DNA from 3 places in the Bacillus sp. URHA0034 genome. Region 3 is predicted to be linked to each of the others. Evidence: predicted binding sites of a transcription regulator. Region 3 holds the regulator's gene; each other region holds the start of a gene.
The links. Region 3 encodes LexA, which represses DNA repair genes until DNA is damaged. Its sites were predicted from a motif close to CGAACATATGTTCG; they were not measured.
Positions count from the first base shown of each region.

Region 1 (7,244 bases), on a different contig from region 3:
TAAGGGTTTTCGTAGTATCTTTTGTTAAGGGAACTTAATGAAAGGGTGACGATTTGAAAAAGTTATTAATACTTCTTTTATGTTTAATAGTAGTTGGTTGTACTTATACAGAAGAAAAAAATACTTCAAAAAAGTTCACTAACAATGTGCCATATCCAAAATCAACTGTTTTGCTCCATAAAGAAAAAATTGTAAAAGGTACAATTTATTTTTATCTAGATAAGACTGGTTTTCGTCATTCCTTTTTCTCAAATGATTTGAAAATTTGGCTTCATAGCGGTAATGCGGAACTTAACCCTAAAGAAGGAATTGATTTGACAATGATTAATGCCCCAGAAGTTCCCATTGTTACATTTGCTGGAATTATTTCAGATGATAATATACAAAAGGTAGTTATCAAACAAAAGACTGTGGAAAAAAAGGCAAAAATTATTGAAATCGAACAAGGTTTAAGAGTATGGTTTGCAACCTTTGATATGTTAGAAGAGCCTGAACCTGGAGACCCAGATCCCCTTAAAATAGAGGCTCTATCAAGCAATGGTGTAGTTTTGTGGAAATACGGAGTTTATTAAGCTAACGGGTGCAAGAGTTGAAGATTGGAGCTGTCATTTTGGCAGCTTTTCTTGTTCCACTAACGGGCATAATAGTTAAAGAAGAATGATGGAAAGATAAGGATTGTCAGTTGCAGTATATTAGGAGGTATGGAGTTAGGAAGGTCAAATAAAAGTGGAATTTGAAATAAATGCTGTCGGCGAAGAGACAATAAACGGTTACGATAGTTCATATAAAAATTATGAAATTGCAAGAACAAAAAGTCTTCCAAAGACACTATCATTGGGGAATCTTGAAGAGATTATTAACGAACTTTTTGCTGAGATTCAGTCAGCGTATGACCAACCCGAACATTTAACAGCAAAGATAGTTATTAGGGCGAAAAAAGAGAAAAATAAAATTATGTATCTTGGGTAAAAGGGGAAATCTTCTTAAGCTAACGGGTGCGTTAGTTGAATAAGAATACTAAAGACCACTAAAAAATGTTGGTCTTATTTTTTTATTTACATACAGAACATTAGTTCGCATATAATGATATTAAAGGAGATGATTCATTAATGACAATTCGTGACCGTGGGAAAATGAAATGGCAGTCCGCTTCCTTTATTCCGTTGGCATTTGAAATGACCAGAGAAATGTTCAAGGATCAAGCACGGACTTCTAAGCCAATTTTAGACGAAAATCAGAAAGAAGAGTTTGACCTACGAATAGCTTACGCGACAGAATACAACCATGCGGTAAAACTGGCTGTATGGGATGATGGTTTTACACACGACATTAATGGGCGTGTTCATTACGTTGATCCGATAACTCATGAGCTGCGGATAGAGGTGAAGCCTGGAGAATTTGAACGGGTGGCATTCGATAGTGTAGTCGGAGTGAAGGTTTTAAATTAAGCTACATCTAATGCTTTGAGTCAACCCTAGACGGGTTCGGGCAGGTTTGTTTAACTTAATTCTTATAAAGGCTACCAAGTCTTAGAATCATTGTTATAATTTAGTATTTCGTAGTTCATTCTGTGAATTTAATACCTATTAAAGGCATTATTGAAGTTCTTCATAATAATCCTTCTCCATTATTCCAAATTGTCGGAAATGCTTTTATGCTTACCCCATTTGCCCTGCTTTATTTCGAATGGGCAAAGAGCAATAAACAAGCTATATGGTACTCCTTTCTGTGTACTGTTTTGATAGAAGTTGTACAGTTCTTACGGTATGGGTAGAAGTTCAGATATTGATGATGTTATTTTTAACTTGTAATCCGGCCCTTAGTAATTTAATAGTCGACAAAAACTTCTTTATTTTATAAACTACTTGTAATAGATGTAATTTCAGGTAAATAAATGTAAAAAAATAGAAAGAAACACTGATGGCATAGGGAAAATCAGATAATACTTATCCTTCTTTGAAAACTATTTAGTTACAAGGAAATAGTAGAAAAATAGACTAATATTCATAGAAAACACAGGGGGAAAGAAATGAAAGGTAAGATAACTAAAGGAAGATTTATTAAAAAACCACTACTGACAGGTTTAGCTACAACTATTTTGACTACAGCTTTTTGTTTTAATGGTACGCATATTGAATTGTTTCAACCTAATTTTGTAAGTGCCGAATCACTAAATTATTCCGCTACTGAAAACCTAAATATTCGCAGTGGGCCATCTACTAAATATGCAATAATTGGAACAGTTAAGAAGGGATCAAACCTCAACATTATAGGAAATGCAGCAGGTTGGTATAATGTAATTTATAATGGCAAAAAAGGGTTTGTAAGCGGTCAATATGTAAAAGTCTCGAATTCTCCAACCCCAGTAAGTGATCAATATGTTACAACCTCCGACTTGAATGTTCGTAGTGGGGCTTCTGTGACATATCCAATTCTTGGTGTACTAAAAAAGGGATCATTTTTAACTGTACATTCCAAACTCTCTAATGGTTGGTACCAAATTAATTATAGTGGACAACAAGGATATATTAATGGAAAATATGTAGAACTAGTAAATGATTCAAATTCATTTACAATGAATGTTCCATTAGTTCTGCAAAATCCAGAGCTGCCAGCTGGGTGCGAAGTTACGAGTTTAGATATGGCCCTTCAATACAAAGGGGTTAATATAGATAAGATAACGTTAGCTAAAAAGATGCCTTATACCACTACTCTTGACCCAAACAAGGGGTATGTTGGAAGCCCATATAACCGTTCAGGTTACACGATCAACCCAGTGAAGCTTCAAGAGTTGGTAAAGGTTTATCGTCCTGGCAGCACAGACCTAACTGGAGCTAGTATCAATATCCTTGAAAATGAAATAAGAAAAGGCAACCCTGTGCTAGTATGGTATACAATCGGATATGGGGATGTAACGGACCTAAACCATTATAAATATCAAAACAATCAAAAATACTGGTGGCCTCAGCCCTTGCACTGCATTGTTGTAACTGGAGTGAGCCCAATGAATTTTTACATAAATGATCCTTTAAATGGAAACAAAAACTATCCAATCAACAAAACTCGTTTTAACAAGATTTATACAGATATGGGAAAGCGTGCGTTAGTTGTTCGATAATAAATTCTATAAGTATTAAAGTTTAATAAATTTGTCTAGTAGTTTTACTTGCCATTAGAAATCGATAGATTGGTAATTATAGTGGAACACTTTTTTGTATATTGGTACAAGAGACAATTTTCATCAAAAAGTAATGTGGTATATCTATGATTAAATAGTACGAACATCAAGCACCTGTTAAAGGTGCTTATATTTTTCACTAATTTCAAAATAGAAACACCAACAGGTAACTTTTCATATTATTTATGCACTCCTTAACGAAAACGCTTATAATTAATATATAAGATAAAAGAACATAAAGAAATTATCATGGATCGATTGAAATAAGATAGAATTGCTACTGTGATCTCTGATTTTTTGCGTTCCTTCTGGGAGCTGAACATTATTATTAGCAAGTCATTGTAGGGATTATTTCATTTCTGGCTTTACAATAATCAAGTATTTGTAATTGATGATAAAGGATAGAAGATGCTTTTTTGATAAAATTTTCTAAAAGAAAGTAATATAATAGTGAATCCTTATTTTTATAAGGAGAAACAAATTGAAGAAGTGTTATTAGAGACCATCCACTAAATTAATGAGTTTCACCTAAATACCCCTGAACTAAAGGAGTGATATGATCTATGCAATGTTTTTGTAAACACAAGGAGACTGATGATTTAAAAGTTGAAGGTGATGTGGGGGCAGATCCTATTTGGTGTAATATATGTGGGTGTAACTTCGATATTGAGGAAGTTCCGATTTCAGATGATTTAAAAGAAGAAGTTATGAGATGGGCCATGATGTATGGCGAATGGATTGATTGGAATAAAGATACATTGAGATCCAACGGTATTGAATTGGAGAACAAGCATAATAAACTAGGTGAACAGCTTACAGAAAAAGTTAAGAAAGAACTAGGTGCCAAATATAAGGTTCGTTTTTCTCCTTCTACATCTGCTAGATTATATTCTGGTTTAGAATTCTGACTTTTCCTTAGAGGAGGACTTTATCTCTAATATCCTGTTTCTTATCTTATTACTAACAAAACGCTTTGTTAAACAAGGGTGGTATCACTATAAGCCTTTGGAATAGGTGTAAGGAGATATTTATGAGCTTAGAACATGAATTTTATCTAATTCCAATCTCAACTGATTTAAAGGGTTTTTGGAGCAATAAAGACAAAGATAACAGCATCATTGACAAAGTTGTGATTTATGATGATATCATCCAATACATATCTGACACATTAGAATGGATACCGAGTAAAAATCCAGCTAAGCTAGGAAATCCAATCGGTCAAGGAATTAACTATTACGGTGTCACGTTATTTGATAATGAATCTTCAATTAGGTTAAAGAGTATTATTACTTCTTGGAGGGACTTATTCAATAATGCACCTGATACCCTTTTCCTTACAGGCAATTATGTGGATGGAGACAATGAACTGGATGGAGGTTATGACAAGATTGTCATCAACCGAGATGAAGTAATTAAGCAATTTAATAAAATTATTGCATTTGCAGAGTGTTTATCTAAAGGTCATTATTATTTATATCACCTTGGGATATAAATCCTTAGTAGACTATTGATAACGAGCTGCCATTGTAGTTATTAAACCTGGTACTAGCAAACTAAATGCCTTCTCACCTTTTCAATATGTTCCTAAAGTATTTGTTTTTTGTTAAAAACGGGGTACCTTGGTTTCATTGCCACCTGTTGTGTCGTTTTTCAACACATGGGGTACGTTAAGGAAAATGAGATTTACAACAAAAAAATCTAAAAGCCTAATTTCAAGGTGTTATAATCGAGAAATTAGGCTTTAGTTACTTTTTAAAGTCACATTATTTCGAGCGTTTAAAATAAATAGACTTTAATTCTTCTGTTAAATGCTTCAGTTCACCTTCATTAATGATATACACCTCATCGCAAAGCTCTTCTATATCTTCAAAATGATGACTTGTTAGTAAAATTGTTCGTTCAGTAGCTTTGAGTGATCTGATAATCTTCTTGATATCATGATATGTTTTATAATCTAATGCATTAAATGGTTCATCAAGAATTAGGATATCTTGGTTTTCCATTATTGCTTGAGCAATCCCCAGCTTTTGCTTCATTCCGAGCGAATAATCTTTCACCTTCGTTTTGTTATCTGGATTTAATCCAACAAGATTCATGGTGTGTTTAATTTGCGTATCTGTTATTTTATTATTAATCGCAGCTAATAATTGGAGATTTTTAAATCCACTATAAATCTCAATATATCCGGGTGAATTAATAAAGATCCCCACATTCTCTGGAAAATCAATACCTGCTCCTAACATCTCTCCACGAATTTTTACTACCCCTTCGTCTGGACGAATAAATCCGCAAATGGTTTTAAATAATACAGACTTTCCACTACCATTACCACCGACAATACCAACTGTTTTCCCTTTTTTAATATTGAGCTGAATTCTTTTCAAAATGGTTTGTCCCGAAAATGTCTTTGACACATTATTTACTTCAATTACATTTGTCACGAAAGGAACCTCCTAGTAAAGAAACGTTTATATGAACAAGCGATTAAGCTAAGTAATAGAACTAATACTATTACGAATACTGTAAATGCCTTACTTAATGGTATGCCTATCGAGCCTTCAAGTATTTTTAGTCTTGCAACCGTTGCTAGACCTGCAGGATTATATAAAAGTAATCCAACTGGTACTAAATTGAGTGCGTGTATGGCCATGACCATGAGATACGCTGTCAAAACATTTCTTAGCAAAATAAATAAGTAGAAAAACATAAAGAACAATACGCTAAACTCCAATATTTTCAAGCAAATAAAAAGAGGCCAAAAATTTATTTGAATAATTTCTGAAACTTGAATGGTATGTGATAACCAAGTTTTATTTGCTAAAAGGCCACATATAAAAAGCAAGGCAAATGTTAGAATTATATATAGGAAATGGAAGATTAGTCCATTTGAAACAATCGCAAACAACCATTTCCTTTTTTGCTTGATTCGTATATATACAGGCAAGCTATCATCTGAACACCAAGTTTCTATAAATAATGCAAATAAATATAGCGGCGTGCCATAATAAATGAGTTGCTGTAAAAAGGTTAACAAATCAAATTCACCTATTTCATAACCATAGAAAAAACGAAGCATATAATCTTGCAATGACTCTTCCGTTCCATTCATCGATTTCCAAAAAGTTAAGATTCCCAACATTCCAAATACCCATAAAATTATTTTACGTCCCCAAAATGCTCGTGCATAATAAAAAAACAATCCCTTTCCCCTTACATTCCAAGAAAGTGAAAACTTACGATACCAAGCATATCGAATGCAGATGATCTGGAACACAAGAAGCAACAACATACATGAAACAGTCCATAAAAGGCCATTTCTTATCGTAAAATTATGGTGAAGTATAATCAAACGACTTAATGTTATTAAATGTAAAGCACTTAACTCAGGAATTTTCAGAACCATAACCATAATCACATAGGCTAGTAGGATCATAACCAATAACACTCGTCTACCGAAGAAATGAAAAATAGTTAAAATAGACACACCAACAAAAGCTAAGCCTGTGATCATATATACACTACTACTAATCGCAGCCAATAAAGGAGTCGAAAAAATACCTATGAAATAGTGAAACAATTCATTTTCGGATGAATTGTTCATGGGATAGACATTCTCCAGTGGTAAGCCAATTCCCATTATGGCTACAATGACCATATGTAATAAAACAAATAGAATCGCATAAATAAAGATGGCTAGCCATTTTGTATAAAAGTAACGTGTGAAATTTTTGCATCGAGATATTAAAAATGGCGTATCTTCATCTAGATTACTAAAAATCGAAAATAAGAAAATCGGTATCATACAGTAAATGATTAAGTAATGTTCCGTTGACATTCGTAATATAAACACTTCATAAGTATCCCTAGTATTTTCTCTAGATACGGTAGAAAGTAAAATGTAGATAGCCGCAAGTAAAAATAGAGGAGCAGCAATATGCTTTCAAATATTGTACTTTAAGAAAGAAATCATACTTCTCCCCCTATATCGTGTAAATAGATTCTTTAACTTTAAATTTCATAAACACGACATAAAGAATCATAAAAATAATGGCTAACATGGGACCAA
Region 1 covers NZ_JBWCDK010000001.1:57,910-65,153, forward strand. The annotation lists gene ACZ9EE_RS00365 (hypothetical protein) at 54-572, shown strand; gene ACZ9EE_RS00370 (hypothetical protein) at 727-969, shown strand; gene ACZ9EE_RS00375 (YolD-like family protein) at 1,110-1,448, shown strand; gene ACZ9EE_RS00380 (VanZ family protein) at 1,571-1,774, shown strand; gene ACZ9EE_RS00385 (C39 family peptidase) at 2,030-3,118, shown strand; gene ACZ9EE_RS00390 (hypothetical protein) at 3,742-4,086, shown strand; gene ACZ9EE_RS00395 (hypothetical protein) at 4,209-4,670, shown strand; gene ACZ9EE_RS00400 (ABC transporter ATP-binding protein) at 4,942-5,619, opposite strand; gene ACZ9EE_RS00405 (hypothetical protein) at 5,616-7,013, opposite strand; gene ACZ9EE_RS00410 (hypothetical protein) at 7,159-7,244, opposite strand, start outside.
Region 1: the regulator LexA is predicted to act here: its motif matches at 1,064-1,077, upstream of ACZ9EE_RS00375 (YolD-like family protein).

Region 2 (7,244 bases), 4.8 Mb from region 3:
TTTGAACAAGCACGTTTCGAACTTTCCAATCCTGGCTCAATCGTACCATGGCTTCATATACGGAAGAATCACCATGTGGGTGATAGTTACCAATAACATTACCAACTGTCTTAGCTGATTTTCGAAACCCTTTATCAAAGGTATTGCCTTCGACATGCATGGCATATAAAATACGCCGCTGTACAGGCTTTAATCCGTCCCGCGCATCCGGCAGGGCACGTTCTTGGATAATATACTTACTATATCTGCCAAAACGATCACCAATTACATCTTCTAGAGGTAAGTCCCGGAATTTTTCAAGTGCACTCATCCTTCAGGTACCTCCTCTGAGACCGTTATATTTTCATTTTCTAAAATCGTATCATCTTCTTCTAAACCAAATGCCACATTACTTTCAATCCATTTACGGCGCGGCTCTACTTTATCACCCATCAGGGTAGTGATGCGTCGTTCCGCTCTGGCGATATCATCAATCTTAACGCGGATTAATGTCCGAGTCTCGGGGTCCATTGTGGTATCCCATAGCTGGTCAGCATTCATTTCGCCAAGACCTTTGTAGCGCTGAATGATGTAGCCTCTGCCGACTTTTTTGATCGCACCCTGGAGTTCGTCTTCATTCCAGGCATATTCAATGATTTCTTTTTTCCCGGAGCCCTTACTTACTTTGTATAAAGGCGGCAGGGCAATAAACACCTTGCCGGCTTCAACAAGCGGCTTCATATAGCGGTAAAAGAAGGTGAGTAATAATACTTGAATATGAGCACCATCTGTATCGGCATCGGTCATAATGACGATTTTGTCATAGTTGATGTCTTCAACCGAAAAATCCCCGCCAACTCCGCCGCCAATCGCATGGATAATTGTATTGATTTCCTCATTTTTGAAGATATCAGACAGTTTCGCTTTCTCGGTATTAATGACTTTACCACGGAGCGGAAGAACGGCCTGAAAGCGGCGGTCACGGCCCTGCTTGGCAGAACCTCCCGCAGAATCACCCTCTACTAGGTAAAGTTCATTCTTTTGCGGATTTCGTGATTGCGCTGGTGTCAGCTTTCCAGAGAGGACTGCTTCTCCCCGTTTCTTCTTTTTACCGCTTCGTGCATCTTCACGGGCTTTTCTTGCGGCTTCTCGTGCCTGATAGGCTTTAATTGATTTTTTGATTAGTAGCGAGCTGATATCAGGATTTTCTTCTAGGAAGTAAGAAAGATGCTCAGACACCACGGAATCAACTGCAGATCTCGCTTCACTTGTTCCGAGTTTTCCCTTCGTTTGTCCTTCAAATTGGAGCAGTTCTTCCGGGATTCTTACGGAAATAACCGCCGATAATCCTTCGCGAATATCATTGCCATCTAAATTTTTTTCCTTTTCCTTAAGAAAAGCAACCTTGCGGGCATAGTCATTGAACACCCTTGTCATCGCCGTTTTTGCGCCGGCTTCATGTGTACCGCCATCTCTTGTCCTTACGTTATTAACAAAGGATAAGACATTTTCGGAATAGCCGTCATTGAATTGAAACGAAAATTCTACTTCAATTCCATTTTGAGTTCCTTCGAAGCTTCCAACTGGATGAAGAGTTTCTTTATCCTCGTTTAGGTATTCAACAAAAGCCTCAATTCCGTTTTCATAGTGAAAAACTTCGTGGAGATCATTACGGTCATCAATAATCTCGATTTTTAATCCTTTTAACAAGAAAGCTGATTCTCTCAGCCGTTCAGATAGAGTTTCAAAGTTATAGGTCGTGGTCGAGAAAATCGTCGTATCCGGTTTAAAATGAATCGTTGTTCCCGATTGATTGGTCTTGCCGATTTTTTCGAGTGTTGTGACGGGTTTCCCGCCATTTTCAAACCGTTGTTCATAAACGAAGCCATCTCGTTTAATCGTAACGACTAACCATTCAGATAATGCATTTACAACTGAAGCACCAACACCGTGCAGCCCTCCGCTGGTTTTATAGCCGCCTTGACCAAATTTACCACCGGCATGGAGCACGGTTAAAATAACCTCCGGAGTTGGTTTTCCCATTTTATGCATGCCTGTAGGCATTCCTCGACCCTTATCCATAACACTTATGGAATTATCTTTGTGTATTCTTACAATGATTTGATCACCGAAACCGCCAAGTGCTTCATCGACAGAGTTATCCACTATCTCATATACAAGATGATGAAGACCGCGTGAATCAGTGCTGCCAATGTACATACCTGGGCGCTTTCTTACCGCCTCAAGACCTTCCAGTACCTGGATGGCATCATCATTATAATCAAATGCTTGCTGATTCCTTGCCACTAAAATACCCCTTCCTGCCTAAAAAAACATAAATGGCGCTCATCGCCATTTTCAAAATAAATTAGTAAAAGATTCGTTTTAAAGAGTCCATTATCCTTTAAATATATCCAATAGAACTAATGTTTGCCACATTTATTTTAACATAACTTGTTGTGGCGTCTATGCCTAATTGTAGCGATTTATTTCGATTTGGCAAATATGTATTTAAAAACAACTTATTTTTGTAATACAATTTTGACGGTCTTTGTGAGGGAAAAAAGAAAAAAACTGCTAAAAAATAGCAGTTTTTATCTCGTCATCGCATATTCGATTTTAATACAGCGATCCATAATGACCGTATAGCCCTTTTCTTTTAAAAATTGATAGGCTTCTTCGTTAGCAAGACCGAGCTGGGCCCAATAGACATCAGCATCGATCTCGTCAAATTCCTTCGCAACATCGAACAATTGTTCTGATCTCCTAAAAACATTAACGATATCAACATGTCCCTCGATTTCTTTTAAAGAGGAAACAGCTTTTACACCTAGTACTTCGTCGACAGCTGGGTTAACTGGAATGATTTCATAGCCTGCCTTTTGCATGACCTCCGATACTTGGTAGGAAGCCTTTGCTGGATTATCGCTCAATCCTACGACTGCAATTCTTTTTGCCTTTTTCAAAATAGCGGCGATTTCCTCACGGCTTGGATTTTCAATTGCCATTCTGACCACTCCCTAAAGATTATTATCTTTATTTTACCCTTTTTGAAAAATAAAACCAAAATAAAACGCTTGCAAATAGAAAAGCGAAAGCGCCTTGTCCAGGGGCGCAAGGCTACAGACAAGCCGGCGAGAAGGCTGCTTTATTGCCTTCTTGACAGATTGGCTTAGACCTTAGAGCCCCTAGGCGCTATAGCTAGACAGGGAATAGTTAGCGTCAAGCAGGCCTTTTTCATAAACCATTATCATTTCATAAACAAAAGCTCCCTGCCATCTGGGAGCTTACCTTAAGAAACAGAGATGAGTTCAGGTTTAACTGCCTCGTTTACCTTGGGTACGGAGATGCAAAAACGGGCACCCGCCTCATGGTTTTCAACGGTAACCAATCCATTCATATTTTCTAGTATCATCTTGGTCATATATAGACCTAAACCTGTTCCATGCGGCTTGGTAGTAAAATAGGGATCAAAGATTTTATTGAGGAGCGAAGGCTCGATTCCTCCGGCGTTATCCGTGAACTCTGCTGTAACAAATTCCGAACTTTTACTTAATTTAATCGTTATTTTTCTGTCGTTGATATCTTTTTGAACAAAGGCATCGCGGGCATTTGTTAAGATATTCAATACCACTTGGCTATATTCGTTAGGAAAACCGTAAGCAGTTAGTTCACCACGGTATTCAAATTCCATCTTAATCCCATAATATTTTAGGCTTGATGAAAAAATCGATAATGCATCCTCAATCGAACTTCCAATTGAAAAAGGGGTTTTTTCGCTATTCGGTTTGTAGAACTTCTGAAAATCATGGATGGTACGGGACATATGCTTGATTTGTATCATACTTTCCTTGGTGAAATGATCAATATAGATTTCGTCAAGCTGACCAAACTCAAACTCCTCACGCACATCCTGAATAATAAGCGATAAACTATTTAACGGCTGCCGCCATTGATGTCCAATATTGGCTATCATTTCACCCGTGGCAGCCAGTCTGGAGTGCTGAATCAGGAGATGATCCTTTTGCCTGTTTTTTTCGACCTCATCTTGAATTTTCTTTTCTAAATTTCGATTAATGGCTTCGTAGTTTTCCGTTAAATCCCGATTTTTTTGTTCACTTTCTTCCAGCTTCTTCATCAGGATGCGGCTCTTAAAGAGATATAAACAAATGGTCAAAATGATATAACCAATCACCAATGATAAGGAAATATATACATAAAGCATTATAGCCGCCTCCTTACTCTTCTTTGGTGTATAATGATACACAGTTTCGTCCATTATTTTTTGAAGTGGTAAGCGCTCGGTCGAGTTCTGCCAGCAATTCACCTTTTGTTTTACCCTGAGCAAATTCTGCAACCCCAAAGCTGCAGGTAACCTGGCCAATCGTGAGAAAATGATATTGTTCAATAATCGACCGGATCGATTCAGCCAGTAACACTGCTTTATTCCCATCTGTTTCAGGAACAAGCAGGATGAATTCCTCGCCTCCCCAACGTGCAAACATGTCACACTCACGAATCCGCTGCTGGACAATGGTAGAAGCCGTAATTAACACTTTATCCCCTGCTGTAGGACCAAATTGGTTGTTAAGAGTTTGGAAGAAATCAATATCCATTAAAATAAGTGAAAAGGACCGATCAAATCGCTCGGCACGTCTCATTTCGCCGGCCAAAATTTCCTTGAACTTCTGCCTTGTATAACTGCTTGTCAATGGGTCCAGCATCGCTAAATGGTCCTTATCCCGGCTTTCTTTCTCTAAATCTGTTATATCTGTCAGCACAAATAAGAGTTGTTTTGTGCCTGGAATCGGCCCTGCTTTCATTACATAGTTATAATCATTTCCTAGAGGACCTTTCCAGCGGACTTTTGCTGAATTTTTCCCAGTAGCTGAAAAATCTTCTATCCAACGCCCTTTATCCTTGGGATAAAAATAGTGCGGATCCTCGACAAAAAAACTGGAAAGAAACTGACTTTGATAACACGCGGGATGATTCTTATGAATGCCAATCCCTGTTACACTAGTAAATGCTTGATTCCATTCAACAATCTCTCCGTTTTCAATCACGAAAATGAGATTATCTTGGAAATCAAGAATCGTCCGGGTCAGATTCTTTTGTTTTTCAAGTTCTTTTTCTAATTGAATCTGGTAAACAGATTTTTGAATTGCTTGTAACAGCAAATCAAGATCAATTGGTTTTAAGATAAAATGATTGACATTGTTTTCAATCGATTGGACAAAAAAATCATTATCATCATGAGCGGTGGTGACAATGACTTGGACCTTTTCGTTTAGTTCCCTGATTTTTTTAATCATCTCTAATCCGCTCATTTGGTTCATTTTGATATCAGCAATAATTAAATCCGGTTTGTATTTTTGATAGAGTTGTAATCCCTCCACGCCATCAATAGCAACATGGATATGGGCAAACCGGCGATTTAAAACCCGAAGCAGTTTTTCGCGGGAAAATGTTTCATCTTCAACATATAAAACTCGTATATCCGGGTATTGGTATTTAAGATATTGCAGCACGCTTCTCGCCATTCGACCATCACCTCTTTTATCAGTTAATAAATCACATTATGTAAGAAAACCGACGCTTTACCCCGTCGAAAAGGCCAATTCTTTTGTTAATCATACGATTTATTCACAATTATAAATTCACCTTTTCCTGCATTCAATCGCCTTAACGTAGGGTTGCTAAATTCTCCATTGATTTGTAATAAAATTGTCTTTAATTGTTCTTACTTTAGACTTAATAAGGAAATCCCACTTTTAAAAGCAGGCTGAAAGTACTATTTTCACTATCTTTTTTTCCTACTCTTTTAAACTTATCATCAAAAGGAATAGTGTTTTTTCGGAAATCCATGGTAAAATAGAGGAACTGGATTTTTTATTGAAGGAGAAATTATTCATGATTCAAATTATCTTAGTCTTGATCCTTGCCTATTTACTTGGCTCCATTCCATCTGGGCTAATTGTTGGCAAAACATTCTACAAAGTCGATATCCGTGAGCACGGAAGTGGGAATTTAGGCGGTACGAACACGTTTCGAACGCTTGGTGTAAAAGCAGGATTAGCCGTCACACTTGCTGATATTCTGAAGGGCACACTAGCCGCCGCACTGCCTGTGATCTTCCATCTTGATATAAATCCATTATTGGCTGGGATATTTGCTGTTGTGGGACATACCTATCCGATCTTTGCTGGATTTCGGGGCGGGAAAGCCGTTGCAACATCTGGAGGAATCGTACTATTTGCAGCGCCGTATATGTTTTTGACGGTAATAGTGGTCTTCTTTATTAGTTTATACATATCCAAATATGTATCCCTCTCATCGATGATTGCAGGTATTACTGCTGTTTTATTTGCCATCATATCAGGACTTGTGCACAATTGGGACATCCCTTTACTAATCGTGGTGTTATTTTTAGCAACGTTTGTTATTTTCCGCCACCGCGCAAATATTAAAAGAATCATCAATAAAACAGAACCAAAAATTAAATGGCTATAAAGGGACAAATCGTCTCTTTATAGCCATTTTTTTGTTATATGCTCAATAGTTGAAACCGTTTATTGCCAAGTACATCTTGAACATAATCTAGTTTCGTGTGGTTGAAGTATACCATATCTTTTTCATGAATAATCACGGTCAGATCGTTAAATTCGAATGTACGATCTCCCTCAATCTTCCGCTCTTCCAGAGACAGATTTAATTTGGGACCGCCTCAGCCAATCCCCATCGTTAAACGCAGGTAAAGCTGCTCATCTTTTGAATTTTTCTCTTGATTGATGATTGCGGTTAATTTAAGGTACGCACTTTCTGTTAGCTTAAACATTCCTATTCCTTTCCACCCTTTTTGTTAAAAATGGTTATGAATAATTTTAAAAACATCCTTAAATATAATATAGTAAGATTATAGAGATCAAAAACCATTTGCTCGAGTATGATTACATAAGGAGATTTTATGAAGAAAAAGGCCGTTTTACCTTCTATTTTAATTATCATTGGCTGTATCGTCATTGCCGCTATTCTCTTCATTCAACAAAGACAGTCTGGCACTCAGGAAAAAATTTATCGTACCCAAAACCTTTCGTTACGTCCCTTATTTAATGGGCATCGAGATTTTCTACTGACTGAAAAGATCACCTTAGGGGCAGTTGGTGATATCCTTATTCACCAACCGGTATACCAAGATGCCTTTAATGGAGCTGATTATAATTTTGACCCTATCTTTGAACAAGTAAAACCCCTAATGGAGAAAC
Region 2 covers NZ_JBWCDK010000002.1:5,852,903-5,860,146, reverse strand. The annotation lists gene parC (DNA topoisomerase IV subunit A) at 1-310, opposite strand, end outside; gene parE (DNA topoisomerase IV subunit B) at 307-2,286, opposite strand; gene ACZ9EE_RS30420 (CoA-binding protein) at 2,574-2,987, opposite strand; gene ACZ9EE_RS30415 (sensor histidine kinase) at 3,272-4,204, opposite strand; gene ACZ9EE_RS30410 (GGDEF domain-containing response regulator) at 4,218-5,522, opposite strand; gene plsY (glycerol-3-phosphate 1-O-acyltransferase PlsY) at 5,893-6,492, shown strand; gene ACZ9EE_RS30400 (CapA family protein) at 6,947-7,244, shown strand, end outside.
Region 2: the regulator LexA is predicted to act here: its motif matches at 2,399-2,412, upstream of parE (DNA topoisomerase IV subunit B).

Region 3 (7,244 bases):
ACGACACATCCGCCGCAGAATCGATGATATTAAGAGTCAGCTTTCCGTTATAGTTCAGCACCGTGACAGATACCGTGAGCGCAGAAAGAAAAATAAAACTTTTCAAGTTGCTATCGTCGGTTATACAAATGCAGGCAAATCGACACTTTTTAATCGGTTATCCGAAGCGGAGTCTTATGAAGAGAATCAATTGTTTGCCACACTAGATCCGATGACACGCAAATTGATTTTACCAAGTGGCTTCTTAGCCTTAATAACGGATACAGTAGGCTTTATTCAAGACCTGCCAACTACTCTGATAGCAGCATTCCGCTCTACCCTTGAGGAAGTAAAGGAAGCCGATTTGCTACTTCATGTGGTCGATATGTCAAATCCAGACTATTACCAGCATGAAAAGACGGTGAAAAAGTTACTTGATGACTTAGAAGTAAAAGATATCCCGCAAATAACCGTGTATAATAAAAGAGATATTCAACATCCGGATTTTGTTCCCACAGCGGATACGACCACCAGCTTCATTAGTGCCTTTGATGAAAAGGACCGTCACGCTTTAAAGGAACAAATCGAAAGAGTTGTCATGGGGATGATGGAGTCTTACGAAGTACGAATTCCTTCTACGGAAGGGAAGCTGCTTTCACAATTGAAAAATGAAACCATCCTCCGAGAACTTGTTTTTGATGAGGAAGGCCAATTTTACCGTTGTAAAGGGTACACACTCGCGGATCATCAAATCTCCGGACAATTACAGAAATTCACGATATAGATTGGAGTAACAACATGTTTCAACAGTTGCAAAATGGGGAAAAGCTTCACTCCCTTGTTAAAAAAGTGGAACAGCAAATTGCTGAAGTGCATAAAGACATAGATGAAAAAATGGAGAATAACCAATTTAGGGTTTTGCAAAGCTATCAAAAGCACCGGGTTAGTGATTCTCACTTTATCCCGTCTACTGGCTACGGCTATGATGATATTGGCAGAGATACCTTGGAATTAATTTATGCAGATGTGTTTGGCGGAGAAGCTGGGCTTGTCCGCCCGCAGATTATTTCCGGTACACATGCGATTTCCATTGCCTTATTCGGGGTGCTAAGACCAGGGGATGAACTGCTTTATATCACCGGGAAACCTTATGATACGCTAGAAGAAATCGTTGGGATTCGCGGTAATGGGGTAGGCTCCTTAAAGGAATTTGGCATTTCATACGACAGTGTCGCCCTAACAGAAGAGGGGGCGATTAATTGGGATGAAGTTGCTGGAAAAATAAAGCCAAACACCAAAATGATTGGAATTCAGCGCTCAAAAGGGTATGCCACCAGACCATCGTTCACGGTAGAGGAAATCGGTCAAATGATCTCCTTTGTCAAAGAAATAAAACCTGATCTTGTCGTTTTCGTTGATAATTGCTATGGTGAATTCGTAGAGGATCAAGAACCATGTCATGTTGGGGCAGATTTAATGGCCGGCTCATTAATTAAAAATCCTGGGGGCGGACTTGCGAAAACAGGCGGGTACATCGTTGGAAAAAAACAATGGGTAGAGGCCTGTTCTTACCGAATGACATCTCCTGGGATTGGGGCCGAGGCTGGTGCTTCCCTTTATAGCCTTCAAGAAATGTATCAAGGTTTCTTTCTCGCGCCGCATGTGGTCGGTCAGGCATTAAAGGGGGCAGTGTTTACGGCCGCTATGCTGGAGCAATTGGGGATGAATTCCTCACCTAAATGGGATGCCAAAAGAACGGACCTCATTCAGTCTGTACAATTTGATGACCGTGATAAAATGGTTTCTTTCTGTCAGGCCATTCAATTTGCGTCGCCGATTAACTCCTATGTTACACCATATCCAAGTTATATGCCTGGCTATGAAGATGATGTAATTATGGCTGCAGGAACGTTTATCCAAGGAGCCAGTATTGAATTAACAGCAGATGGCCCGCTAAGGCCTCCGTATGTGGCCTATGTCCAGGGCGGTTTAACGTATGCCCACGTTAAAATGGCGATCTGTTTAGCCATTGACCAATTAGTGGATAAAGGATTAATAAGCCTTTGATAGGACAATATAAAAAACAGAAAAATACAAGTTGTTCAAAATATTCTTTAAAAATCGTGTAAGAAAATCTTACATAACATTGACATCTTTTCTTACACGAAATATAATAGCATTATGATTTACCAGTAAGGGAGGAGAAATTTGGTGAGTGGAAAAGAAATTCGTCGTTCCATGCCATTGTTTCCTATCGGGACCGTCATGCAGTTAACAGAGTTAACCGCAAGGCAAATCCGCTATTATGAAGAACACCAATTGATTTCTCCAGCAAGAACCGAGGGAAACAGACGTCTATTTAGTCTAAATGATATTGATAGACTATTAGAAATAAAAGACTTAATTGACCAAGGTGTGAACATGGCTGGGATCAAGCAATTGTTCATGGTCAAGGAGCAGCAGCAATCAAATATAGTAGAGAAACAAACTGAAAAAGCCAAACAAGATTTAACAGATGAACAACTTAGAAAGCTTCTCCGCAATGAATTAATGCATACAGGCAGAAACAATCGATTTACATTACGCCAAGGCGATATGTCTCGATTTTTCCATTAAAGTTAATCATTCTTTTTTAAAATAGGGGGAATTAAAATGGCAAAGTATTCAAGAGAAGACATCCAACGGATGGCGAAAGAGGAGAACGTAAAATTTATTCGACTTCAATTTACCGACATTCTTGGAACCATTAAAAATGTTGAGATTCCAATTAGCCAATTGGAAAAGGCACTTGATAACAAAATGATGTTTGACGGTTCTTCCATTGAAGGATTTGTTCGTATCGAAGAATCTGATATGCTTTTATATCCAGACCTTAGCACATGGGTAATTTTCCCTTGGACTGCTGAAAAAGGAAAAGTGGCTCGTTTAATCTGTGATATCTATACTCCAGAAGGCAAGCCTTTTGAAGGTGACCCTCGTAATAACTTAAGAAGAGTATTAAAAGAAATGGAAGAACTCGGATTCACTAACTTCAATCTTGGACCTGAGCCAGAATTCTTCTTATTCAAATTAGACCAAAAAGGCGAACCAACTTTAGAACTTAACGACCAAGGCGGATACTTTGACTTAGCTCCAACTGACTTAGGTGAAAACTGCCGTCGTGATATCGTTCTTGAGCTAGAAGAAATGGGCTTTGAAATTGAAGCTTCCCACCACGAGGTAGCTCCTGGACAACACGAAATCGATTTTAAATATGCTGATGCATTAACGGCTTGTGACCAAATTCAAACGTTCAAGCTTGTTGTAAAAACAATTGCTCGTAAACACGGCTTACACGCTACCTTTATGCCAAAACCATTATTCGGTGTAAATGGATCAGGTATGCACTGTAACCTTTCATTATTCAAAGACGGCCAAAATGCATTCTTTGAGCCAACTGGAAATCTTGAATTAAGTGATACAGCTCGTCAATTCATCGCTGGTATCCTTAAGCACGCTCCAGCATTTACAGCGGTAACGAACCCAACTGTAAACTCTTATAAGCGTCTAGTACCTGGTTACGAAGCACCTTGTTATGTAGCATGGTCTGCTAGAAACCGTTCACCACTTATCCGTATTCCTGCATCTCGCGGCTTAAGCACACGTGTAGAAGTACGTAGTGTGGACCCAGCAGCAAATCCATACCTTGCAATGGCTGTTCTATTAAAAGCAGGTTTAGACGGAATTAAAAATAAATTAACTCCTCCAGCTCCAGTAGACCGCAACATCTATGTAATGAGCAAGGAAGAGAGAATCGAAGAAGGCATCATCGATCTTCCAGCAACACTTGCGCAAGCAATTGATCAATTAAGTGCTAATGAAGTAATTGTTTCTGGTTTAGGAGAGCACATCTTCGAACACTTCGTTGAAGCAAAAGAAATCGAGTGGGATATGTTTAGAACCGTCGTTCACCAATGGGAACGCGATCAATACATGAGCACATACTAAAAACATGAAAAGGCCTTGGCGCTCCGGCGGCAAGGCTTTTTTATGTTAGGTAAAGCATGCAAGTCAAACAGAAAAGAGAACTGAAATCAGCTCTCTTGGTTTTAATGAATATGACGATAAACCCCAATCACTTTCCCTAATATTGAAACATTTCGTAAAATGATCGGATCCATCGAAGAATTTTCCGGCTGCAAGCGAATGTAATCTTTCTCCTTAAAGAATCTCTTACAGGTTGCTTCATCATCCTCAGTCATCGCGACGACAATTTCCCCATTATTTGCAGTCTGCTGCTGCTTGACAATTACATAATCTCCATCAAGAATGCCTGCCTCTATCATACTTTCACCCATGATTTCTAGCATAAACACCTGCTCATCTGCAGGAGCCAGGCTTTCAGGAAGTGGAAAATATTCTTCGACATTCTCGATTGCTGTGATCGGCATACCTGCCGTTACCTTACCGACTACAGGAACATTGACCACTTTATTTCTAGGAATCTGTGCCGCTTCATCCGCATCTAGTATTTCGATCGCTCTTGGTTTAGTAGGGTCTCTTCTAATTAGGCCTTTACTCTCTAAGCGTGCAAGGTGACCGTGAACCGTAGAACTGGATGCAAGTCCCACTGCTTCACCGATTTCCCTAACAGAAGGTGGATACCCCTTACTTTTGACCTCGTCCTTGATAAATTCCAGGATATCTTGCTGTCGTTTTGATATCTTTACCATGATAAAATGCACCTCGCCTGGTTAATGTTGTCTTTATTATAGCATGTTGTATCCTGCTATACAAACATAAGTTCGAGAAAATGGTTGACAGCAAACAAATGTTCGGATTATAATGAAATCAATTCAAAAGAGAACATATATTCTTATAAGAGGTGCGAAACATGAAAAAATTATGGAACCAATACTCGTATGCTATTACTCTTATTCTTTTAAGCTGCACATTAGCTTTCGTCTTATTATTAAACCATCATTCTGATGAACAATATGTAAAAGTAACTATTTCTGAAGGAGATACACTATGGAAGATTTCTGATCAATTTGAGGGTCAGCATTCTCTATCACACAAGGAATTCGTAAGCTGGGTCAAAAAACATAATGAAAATATCAAGGATCAAATCTATCCTGGTGAAGAAATTGTAATTCCGGTAAGTAAAAACGAATCTTCCAATCCAACACAACTTGCAAGTGCACCAAAGGAATAGAAAGGAAATAGAATGAAAGCCATTATATACTGTCGTGTCAGTACCAATAAAGAAACACAGGAAACATCTTTAAAACGCCAGGAAGAAGAATTAATCCAGCTAGCGAACCATTGTGGATTCGAAATTGATTCCATCATCAAAGAACAAGCAAGTGGTTATGATTTTGAAAGAGATGGAATTCTAGAGGTATTGGAGCGAATAAAGGAACCACAGGTTCAGGCATTGTTAATTCAGGATGAAACACGACTTGGAAGAGGGAATGCTAAAATTGCTCTCCTGCACTGTATTATAAAAGAAGGAATTCAACTTTATAGTATTTCTCATAATGGTGAATTACAACTGTCTGAATCAGATTCTATGGTATTAAAAATAGTCAGCATTGTAGAAGAATATCAGCGTAAGCTGCATAATGTAAAAATAAAACGAGGCATGAAACGAGCTGTAGTCCAAGGATATAAGCCGGAAAAAAACTTAAAAAATCTTGGTCAATCCTCCGGCAGGGAGAAAATCGACGTTCCAATTGAACAAATTATCCGACTGCGGGACAATGAACTGACGTTTGCTGAAATCGCCGCCACCCTTAGAGGATTTGGGTATAATGTTTCAAAAGCAACCGTACATCGAAGATACCAGGAATATATAGAATCACAGAAACAGTAGCCCTTTACTTGTCATAAAGGGTTTTTTTTAGTAAAATCAAGTGTCTTTATTTGATAGAAAGGATGGGTGAGAATGCTTTCAAAAGAAAAAATGGCTCGCATTAATGAACTGGCCAGAAAAGCAAAATCGTCAGGGTTAACAGAGCTAGAAGCAAAAGAACAATCCAAATTAAGAAGTGAATACTTGGCTACTTTCCGGGCAAATATGCTCGATACTTTAACGAATACAAAATTTATTGATCCTGAAGGTAATGATGTAACACCTGAAAAATTAAAGGCTAGAAAGAACCGGCCACTTCATTAACCATATAGGAAGGGTACAACTCTTCTGCATTTTCTTACCTCGCCAATGAAAGGCGGGGTATTTTTATTTTACGATAATTTACCTTTATCTAAATGGAGTCAAAAATAAAAATAATGGGCAAATTTTCATTCTTATTATTGTTTATTAGTTGAATTAATAGACAATGCAAGATAATATAAGGGATGTATTTATTATCCGTGTTCAAGAAAGGATGTAATTCATGTTTAATACTATTGATGATTTATCTGTAACATCTATTCGTACGCTATCGATCGATGCGATTGAGAAAGCAAACTCAGGGCATCCCGGTATGCCAATGGGTGCTGCTCCGATGACTTATACATTATGGACAAGATTCATGAACCATAATCCAAAGAATCCTCACTGGTTCAACCGTGATCGTTTCGTCTTATCTGCAGGCCATGGTTCTGCATTGTTATACAGCATGCTCCACTTATCCGGCTATAATTTAAGTATGGAAGACATGAAACAATTCCGTCAGTGGGGCAGTAAGACACCAGGGCACCCTGAGTATCGCCACACAGAAGGCGTAGAAGCAACTACAGGACCACTTGGACAAGGGATTGCAATGGCTGTCGGAATGGCTATGGCAGAACGCCATGTTGCTAGTGTTTATAATAAAGACAACTATGAAATTGTGAACCATTTTACATACAGTGTTTGTGGTGATGGAGACCTTATGGAGGGTGTTTCTGCAGAAGCAGCTTCACTTGCAGGACATTTAAAACTAGGCCGTTTAGTCGTTCTATATGATTCTAATGATATTTCTCTTGATGGAGAGCTAAACAAGTCTTTCTCTGAAAGTGTAAAAGGCCGTTTTGAAGCTTATGGCTGGCAATACCTACGTGTTGAAGACGGCAATAATCTTGAAGAAATCGCCAAAGCACTTGAAGAAGCAAGAAACGACCTTGACCGTCCTACAATGATTGAAGTTAGAACCGTTATCGGATATGGCTCGCCAAACCGTGCCGGTACTTCAGGTGTGCACGGTGCTCCACTAGGTGAGAGCGAGTTAAAGCTTACAAAAGAAGCGTATAAGTGGACTTTTGAACAAGATTTCCATGTTCCGCAAGAAGTGTACGACAAC
Region 3 covers NZ_JBWCDK010000002.1:1,037,325-1,044,568, reverse strand. The annotation lists gene hflX (GTPase HflX) at 1-763, shown strand, start outside; gene ACZ9EE_RS07090 (methionine gamma-lyase family protein) at 778-2,046, shown strand; gene ACZ9EE_RS07085 (MerR family transcriptional regulator) at 2,218-2,595, shown strand; gene glnA (type I glutamate--ammonia ligase) at 2,632-3,966, shown strand; gene lexA (transcriptional repressor LexA) at 4,068-4,691, opposite strand; gene yneA (cell division suppressor protein YneA) at 4,853-5,173, shown strand; gene ACZ9EE_RS07065 (YneB family resolvase-like protein) at 5,186-5,833, shown strand; gene ACZ9EE_RS07060 (DUF896 domain-containing protein) at 5,906-6,136, shown strand; gene tkt (transketolase) at 6,357-7,244, shown strand, end outside.